DNA from 2 places in the Kineococcus halophytocola genome. Region 1 is predicted to be linked to the other one. Evidence: riboswitches for the same ligand, from Rfam matches in the RefSeq annotation. Region 1 holds a riboswitch; the other holds the start of a gene.
What was found. Region 1 has a riboswitch for thiamine pyrophosphate ahead of thiM (hydroxyethylthiazole kinase). Riboswitches for the same ligand answer to the same signal wherever they lie in the genome.

Region 1 (4,041 bases):
GGCCGACTGCAGGTAGTCCCGGGCCGGGCCGGCCAGCTCGGCCCAGCCGGCCCCGGGGTGCAGCGCGGCCCGGGCGGCCAGGGCCGCGGACAGCGTGCAGCCCGTGCCGTGGGTGGCCGTGGTGTCGACGCGCGGGCGGCGCAGCAGCGTCTCCCCGTCCGGGCCGACGAGGACGTCCACGCTCTGCGGACCGGTGAGGTGCCCGCCCTTGAGCAGCACCGCGGTTCCCGTGCGGGAGAACAGCTCCCGGGCCTGCGCCCGCGCGCCGTCGAGGTCGGTCGCGGGCGCGGCGCCGAGCAGGACGGCCGCCTCCGGGACGTTGGGCGTGACGAGGTCGGCGGCCGGCAGCAGGTCCTCGCGCACGGCCGCGACGGCCTCGGCGTCCAGCAGCCGGTCCCCGCTGGTGGCGACCATCACCGGGTCCAGCACGACGGGCCCCAGCCCCCCGCGGCGCACGGCCGCGGCGACGGCGGCCACGACCGGCGCCCCGGCGAGCATCCCGATCTTCGTGGCGTGCACCGCGATGTCGGCCAGCACGGCGTCGAGCTGGGCGGTGACGAACGCGGCGGGGACCACGTGCACCCCGTGGACCCCGCGGGTGTTCTGCGCCGTCAGCGCCGTCAGCACGCTCGTCCCGAACACCCCGTGCGCCGCGAACGTCTTGAGGTCGGCCTGGATCCCGGCCCCGCCCCCGGAGTCGCTGCCCGCGATCGTCAGCGCGACCGGCGCGCTCACCGCTCCCACTGCGCCCGCAGGTCCCGCGCCGCCCGCTCCGGGTCGCCCGCCCCGCAGATCTCCGACACGACGCAGAACCCGGTGATCCCGGTGCCGCGCAAGGAGTCCAGGTTGTCCGGGTGGATCCCGCCGATCGCCACGCACGGCACCGGGGCCGCCGCGACGACCGCCGCCACCCCGGCCGCGCCGAGGGCCGCGGCCGCGTCCGGCTTCGTCGTGGTCTCCCGCACCGGCCCCACCCCGAGGTGGTCCACGACCGCCGGGTCCACCGCCGCGGCCTGCTCCGGCGTGGAGACCGACAGCCCCAGGAGCAGGTCCGGGGCGATCCGGCGCACCTGCTCAGCCGGCAGGTCGCCCTGCCCCAGGTGCACGCCGTCGGCCCCGGCGACGAGCGCGACGTCCACGGCGTCGTTCACCAGCAGCGGGACGCCCGTGCCGCGCAACGCCTCCCGCACGGCGACGACGAGGGCCAGGCGCTCGCGGTCGGTGCCCTCCTTGGCCCGGACCTGGACGGCGTCGACGCCACCGGCGACGGCTGCGCGGACGACGGCCGGGACGCCGCGGTCACCGCACTGGGCGGTGTCGGTGACGAGGTAGAGGGTGGGCCGGAAGGGGGCCCTCACGCCAGGCGCCCGGCGCCGTCGCGCAGGTCCTGCGGGCCGACGGCGTCGAGCTCGTCGATCCACGCGGTGGCGAACGACCCCGGCCGGCCGGCCCGCGCCGCGGCGCGTTCGGCCGCGACCGCGACGTGCAGGTGCGCGGCGGCGGCGGCCACCAGCGGGTCGGGCTCGGCGGCGGCGTAGGCGGCCACGAGCGCCCCGAGGGAGCACCCGGCCCCCGTCGTGCGGGTCAGCAGGGCGTGCCCGCCGGAGACGCGGACCGTCCGCTCGCCGTGGACGAGGACGTCGACGGGCCCGGAGACGGCGACGACCCCGCCGGTGCGGGCGCTGAGGCCGCGGGCGGCCTCGAGCGCGTCCTCGGCCCCGTCGGTGCTGTCCACGCCACGGCCGCCGGCGCCCGCCCCGGCCAGGCCGAGGACCTCCGAGGCGTTGCCGCGCACCACGGTCGGGGCGTGGGTGAGCAGGTCCCGGGCCACCCGGGTGCGGAACTCCAGCCCGCCCACGGCCACCGGGTCCAGGACCCAGGGCCGCCCGTGCTCGCGGGCCGACGCCGCCGCCAGCGCCATCGCCCGCGCCTTCGTCTCGTCGAGGGTCCCGACGTTGACGAGGACCGCGGAGGCGACGGCGGCGAACTCGGCCGACTCGTGGACGTTGTCGACCATCGCGGGGGCGGCCCCGACGGCGAGGAGGGCGTTGGCGGTGATCGTCTGGACCACCGAGTTGGTGAGGCACTGCACCAGCGGCGCCCCGTGGGCGACGGCCTCACGGGCGCGGGCGACGTCCTGGGCGGACACCGGCGTGGAACCGGTCGTGGAAACGGTCGTGGAAACGGCGGGCATGCCGCGACATCCCTTCGTCAGCATTACCTGAATCAGGTGCGACGGGTGTGATCTCAGCTGCGCGATCCGCGCGCAGCACCCCGTGTCGCGCTGAACGCTACACGGCGGTTTGCGGCCGGCCCCGCGGGGTAGCGCCTCGACATGAGCCTGAACCTGTCGGGATCGGACCTGTCGGTGCACCCGCGCACGACGGCGGGTCAGCACCTGTCCCTCCTCCTCGGGATCGTGCTCGTGGTCTTCGCCGTGGCGGGGTTCGCCGTCTCCGGTCTCACCGACTGGACCGGCGGCACGGAGGAGCAGCAGGTGATCGGGATGTCGGTGAACCCGGCCTCCAGCGCCGTGCACCTCCTCCTGGGGGTGCTGGGGATCCTGGCCCGCACGGGGCGCCGCCGCGCCCGCGGGTACGGGATCCTCGTGTTCCTCGCGTTCGCCGGGCTGTTCACCTGGGGCGCCTCCAGCAACGGTTCCGGGGACACCCCGCTGAACCTGGCCTGGCCGATCACCACGGCGCACGGCGTGCTCGCGGTGGCCGGGATCGTCATCGCCCTCGTGCCGGTGAAGGCCGGGCGGCGCCGGACCACCGCCGAGCTGGGCTGACCCCGCTCCGGTCCGGTTCCCGGGACGGTCAGCGACCCCCGCCGGTGCGGGTCGGCGGCTGCAGGAGCCGGTCGAGGAGGAAACCGGTCGCGCCGATGAGCACGATGGTGGCGGCCAGTCGCGGGTAGTCGAGCTGGTCCCGGGCGTTCAGGACGGCGTACCCGAGGCCGGAGTCGACGCCGAGCATCTCCGCGGGCACCAGGACGACCCAGCCGATCCCCAGCGCCAGGCGCAGGGCGGCGAGCACGTGCGGGCGCAGGGCGGGCACCACGACCGTGCCGAGCACCTCGACCCGGCTAGCGCCGAGCGAGCGGACGACCTGCAGGGCGGCCGGGTCCAGGCCGCGGACCGCGTGGGCCGTGGTGAGGGTCATCGGCCAGATCGCGGCGAGGGCGACGAGGGCGGCGACCGGGGCGTCGCCGACGCCGAGCAGGACGATGGCCAGCGGGGCCCAGGCGAGCGGTGAGGTCGTGCGGAGCACCGCGACGATCGGGGCGGTGGCGTGCTCGAGCAGGCGGCGCGAGCCCAGGAGCAGGCCCAGGGGGACGCCGGCGACGGCGGCCAGCGCCAGGCCGGTCAGCAGGCGCCGCAGGCTGGCCGCGGCGTTCACGGCGGTGGACCGCTCCTGGAGCAGGTCCCACACCGCCACGGCGGTCGGCCCGGGGCCCATCCGGCCGAGCACGGCGTTGTCGCGGGCGAGGACGTCGCACACCAGCCACCACGCGAGGACGGCGGCGAGCACGGCCGCCGGGCGCGCCAGCGGTGCGGGCCCGCGCGCGGCGGCGGCCGGCACCGCGCGGGGGCGCGGCCGGTCCCGGGAGTGCCGGGTGCTCACGGCAGCACGACCTCGGTGCGCACGGGACCGGCGGACCCGAAGGCGTCGAAACCGCCGCTGGACCGGATGGCGCGCAGGACCAGGTCCTCGCGCACCAGCTGCCCGTGGACGCCGTCCGGGTCCACGGCCTCGAGCCAGGCGGTGTCGCCGACCACGGCGGTCTCCTTCATCGCGCGCACGAGCTGCGCGGTGTACGAGGGGTAGGGGTAGGGCTGAAAGCCGATGCGGCGCTGCTGCCACCCCGGGTGCTGGATCGCCCCGTCCCGGACGTAGGCGGCGTCCGGGCCGGTGGCGAGCGTCCGCTCCAGCGCGGCCAGCGGCTGGGGCAGGTAGCCGCCGTCGGACAGGGTCCGGGCCGCGCCCTCCCGCCGGTCGCGCAGCCGGCGCTGGGCGGCGACGAGCGCCTGGACGGCGG
Region 2 (4,041 bases), on a different contig from region 1:
CCTCGGCGCGGACGGCGCCGCGGGTTCGGACCTCCTGGCCCCGGCGCAGCGGGAGGAACTGCTGAAGACCGTCCCCGCCGACGAGTTCGAACCCGAGCCGGGCTGGAGCTACGGGCTGGGTCTGGCGCACCGCACCCTGAGCTGCGGGGTCGAGGCGTGGGGTCACGGGGGTGACATCCAGGGCTACGAGACGCGCAACCTCGTCACCTCCGAGGGCCGGTCCGTCGTCGTCGCGGTGAGCGCGTTGCCCCGCACGCTGGAGGACCTGTCGGACGTCAACGCGGCGGTCGAGGCCGCCGTCTGCGACGGGCGGTCCTGAGGTCCCGGCGGGTGTCGGTGCCGGAAACGGCGTCTAGGGTGAGGGCACCCCCGACGGGGCCGTCGGGGGAACGACGGGAGGAAACGTGCGCGTCCTGTTCATCGGTGGCACCGGAACCATCAGCTCCGCCTGTGCCGACCTCGCGGTCCGGCGCGGGATCGACCTGACCGTCCTCAACCGCGGCTCCGGTCGTCGCCCGCTGCCGGAAGGGGTGAAGACCCTGACGGCCGACGGCCGCGACCCCGCCGCCGTGCGGGACGCGGTGGGGGACGAGACCTTCGACGTCGTCGTCGACTTCGTCGCCTTCACCCCCGAGCACGTCACCGCGGACGTGGAGCAGTTCCGCGGCTGCACGGGGCAGTTCGTGTTCATCTCCAGCGCCAGCGCCTACGCCAAACCGGTGGAACGCCTGCCCATCACCGAGTCCACGCCGCTGCGCAACCCGTTCTGGCGGTACTCGCGCGACAAGATCGCCTGCGAGGACCTGCTGGTCCGGGAACGGCGGGAGAACGGGTTCCCGGCGGTGATCGTGCGACCCAGCCACACCTACGACCGCACGATGGTCCCCCTCGACGACGGCTGGACGGCGATCGACCGGATGCGGCGCGGTGAACCCGTCGTCGTGCACGGGGACGGGACCTCCACGTGGGTGCTCACCCACCACACCGACTTCGCGCGGGGTTTCGTCCCGCTGCTGGGCGAACCCGCCGTGACGGGGGAGGCCGTGCACATCACCTCCGACGAGGTGCTGACGTGGGACGGCATCGCCCGGCGGCTGGCGAGCGCGGCCGGGGTGAGCGACCCCCGGATCGTGCACGTCCCCAGCGACGTGATCGCCCGCGAGGCCCCCGACCGCGGGCCGGGGCTGCTCGGGGACAAGGCCCACTCGGTGGTCTTCGACAACACCACGCTCAAGCGGTTCGTCCCCGGTTTCGCGGCCACGACGAGTTTCGCGCAGGGGGCGCGGGAGATCGTGGCCCACTACGACGCCCACCCGGACCTGCAGGTCGTCGACCCCGACGTCGACGCCCGGCAGGACCGGCTGGTAGAGCGGTTCGGCTGAGGATCAGCCCTTGAACGCGTCCTTGATGTGCTCACCGCGCTGCTTGAGGTCGGCCGAGGCCTGGTCCTTCTGACCCTCGGCGCGCAGCTCGTCGTCGCCCTTGGCCCCGCCGGTGGCCTCCTTGGCGCGGCCCGCGACGTCCTGGGCGGCGTTCTTGATCTTGTCCGTGGCGCTCATGGCGATCCTCCCGTTCGACCGGCGTTTCCGGTGCGGTCCCATCGCAGCACCGCTGCGGGGGGACCGCACCCGGAGACGACGCCTCAGGAGTACTTCTCGACCGCCCCGTCCTCGCCCGGGCCCAGCCCGGGCGGCAGTTCACCGAAGCTGTTGCGGTACCAGACCGCGGCCTGCCGCTCGACGAGCAGCCGCGTGATGCCGATGACGGCGCCGGAGGCCAGCGCCCACAGGACCGCCTCCTTCCACGCCACGTCGGGGTCCTCCGGGTTGTCCGGCGGCGGCGACTTCGTCACCGAGACCCAGACCTTCTTCGTGAGGCGCCTCGCGACCGCGGTCGCGAGGAGGCCGGCCCCGGGGCCGGCGAACTTCCAGACGATCGAGCTCATGCCCGGAACCCTGCCCTACAGCAGACCCAGGAGCCAGCCCAGGACCGGTGTCAGCGCGGCGGCGCTGCCGGCCAGGACCGCCAGCACGACCACCAGCGTCATGAGCTTCACCGCCCGCGACGGCCCACCGTCCGGTCCCCGCATCATCCGCAGCACCGGGCCATCCTCCCCTCCCGTCCCGCCGACCCGCCGGGGTACCCTCGCTGCACAACGACAGGGGAGCGCCGTGGGGCGCTGAGAGTGCGGGTTTCCGCAGACCCTCGAACCTGATCCGGTTCAGACCGGCGTAGGGAGTCGGGACGTCCTCGACGCGTGGCCACCGTGGTCGCGCGTCCCCCTCCTGGGACCAGGAGGAACCTCGATGAGCACCACGCTCAGCCGTTCGCGCGCCGCCCACCGCTGGCGCACCGTCGACCTGCTCACCGCCGCCGTCCTCGGCGTCGCCTTCGGCGTCGTGTTCTGGGGCTGGGGCATCCTCTACACGGCCCTGAGCCCGCTGTTCGCCGCGGTCCCGTTCGTGCAGAGCATCCTGTCCGGGGTGTGGCTGCTGCCCGCCGTCGTCGCCGCGCTCGTCGTCCGCCGGCCCGGGGCCGCCCTGCTCGCGGAGATGACGGCCGCCTCGGTCGAAGCGCTCATGGGCAGCCACTGGTCCACCGGCGTCCTGGTCTCCGGGGCCATCCAGGGGATCGGGGTCGAACTCGCCGTGGCGCTGTTCGCCTGGCGGCGCCGGGGCCCCGGGGTCGCCGTGCTCGGCGGGGTCCTGGCGGCCGTCCTGGAGGGGGTGTACGAGCTGTTCGCCTACTACGCCGGGGCCTGGGCGCTCGGCTTCCAGGTCCTGTACGTGGCGTGCTTCGCCGTCTCCGGGGCCCTCGTGGCGGGTCTGGGCGGCTGGGCCCTCGTCCGGGCGCTCGCCCGCACCGGCGCGCTCTCGGCGTTCCCCGCCGGGCGCGAGCAGCGCGGCTGAGCGGCGCCGTGCCCCACCTCGCCCTGCGCGGGCTGACCGTCACCACCGCGGGCGGGCGCACCCTGGTCCGCGACGTCGACCTCGACGTCGCGGCCGGTGAGCGGGTCCTGCTCGCCGGCCCCAGCGGCGCGGGCAAGTCGACCGTGCTGCGGGCCCTGGCCGGGCTGCTGGAGGAGGACGTGGAGGCCGAGGGGGACGTCCGCCTCGACGGCCGGCCCGCGGTGCCGGGCGAGGTCGGGCTCCTGGTGCAGGACCCGCTGGACGCCCTGGTGGCCCCCACGGCGGGCCGGGACACGGCCTTCGGCCCGGAGAACGCCGGCCTGGACCGGCCGCGCACCTGGCGGCAGGTGGCCCGCGCGCACGCCGCCGCGCGGTACACCGCCGGCCGCGACCGGGAGGTGCGCACGCTGTCGGGGGGTGAGCGGCAGCGGCTCGCCCTCGCCGGGACGCTGGCCGCCGACCCGGCCGTCCTGCTGCTGGACGAACCCACCTCCATGCTCGACGCCGCCACGGCCGCCGTCGTGCGCTCGGCCGTCCTGGACGCGGCCGGGGACGCGCGCGGCCTGCTCGTCGTCGACCACGACGTCGCCGGCTGGGCCCCGCACGTCGACCGCGTCGTCGTCCTCGGCGCCCACGGCGGGGTCGTGCACGACGCCCCGGTGCGCCAGTCCCGCCCCGCCCCGGCCGGGACCGGCGACCTGTGGTGGCCGGGGGTCCCGGCCCCGGCACCGCTGGAGGTCCCCGCCGGCCTGCTGACCCCCGCACTGGCCCCCGCACCGACCCCGGGCACCGGGGACGGGGAGGTGCTGCGCGGGCGGGGACTGGGGCTCGTCCGCACCCGCCGCGGCCTGCGGCCCCGCCCCCCGGCCACCGTCCTGGCCGGGGTGGACCTCACCCTCACGGCCGGTGCGCTCACCCCCGTCACCGGCGGCAGCGGAGCGGGCAAGTCCAGCCTGCTGTCCCTGCTGGCCGGGCTCGCCGCCCCCACCTCCGGCACGCTGCTGGCCGCACCGGCGCTCGCGGGCCGCCGGGGGCGGCGCGCCCCGCACACCTGGACCTCCCGGGAGCTGGCCGCCCGGGTGGGCTGGGTGCCGCAGTTCCCCGAGCACACCTTCGTCGCGGCGACCGTGCG

Region 2: it holds a riboswitch for thiamine pyrophosphate, as region 1 does, so the genes downstream of both, AB2L27_RS09055 (ECF transporter S component) here and thiM (hydroxyethylthiazole kinase) in region 1, are expected to answer to the same signal.

What each region holds. Positions count from the first base shown of each region.
Region 1 is NZ_JBGFTU010000011.1:117,787-121,827, forward strand. Features, by position in the region: gene thiD (bifunctional hydroxymethylpyrimidine kinase/phosphomethylpyrimidine kinase) at 1-735, opposite strand, end outside; gene thiE (thiamine phosphate synthase) at 732-1,358, opposite strand; gene thiM (hydroxyethylthiazole kinase) at 1,355-2,194, opposite strand; TPP riboswitch at 2,187-2,287, opposite strand; gene AB2L27_RS11430 (DUF4383 domain-containing protein) at 2,336-2,791, shown strand; gene AB2L27_RS11435 (ABC transporter permease) at 2,820-3,626, opposite strand; gene AB2L27_RS11440 (ABC transporter substrate-binding protein) at 3,623-4,041, opposite strand, start outside.
Region 2 is NZ_JBGFTU010000008.1:174,538-178,578, forward strand. Features, by position in the region: gene AB2L27_RS09030 (serine hydrolase domain-containing protein) at 1-319, shown strand, start outside; gene AB2L27_RS09035 (SDR family oxidoreductase) at 405-1,382, shown strand; gene AB2L27_RS09040 (CsbD family protein) at 1,386-1,559, opposite strand; gene AB2L27_RS09045 (DUF4235 domain-containing protein) at 1,643-1,945, opposite strand; gene AB2L27_RS09050 (hypothetical protein) at 1,961-2,101, opposite strand; TPP riboswitch at 2,151-2,255, shown strand; gene AB2L27_RS09055 (ECF transporter S component) at 2,307-2,909, shown strand; gene AB2L27_RS09060 (ATP-binding cassette domain-containing protein) at 2,918-4,041, shown strand, end outside.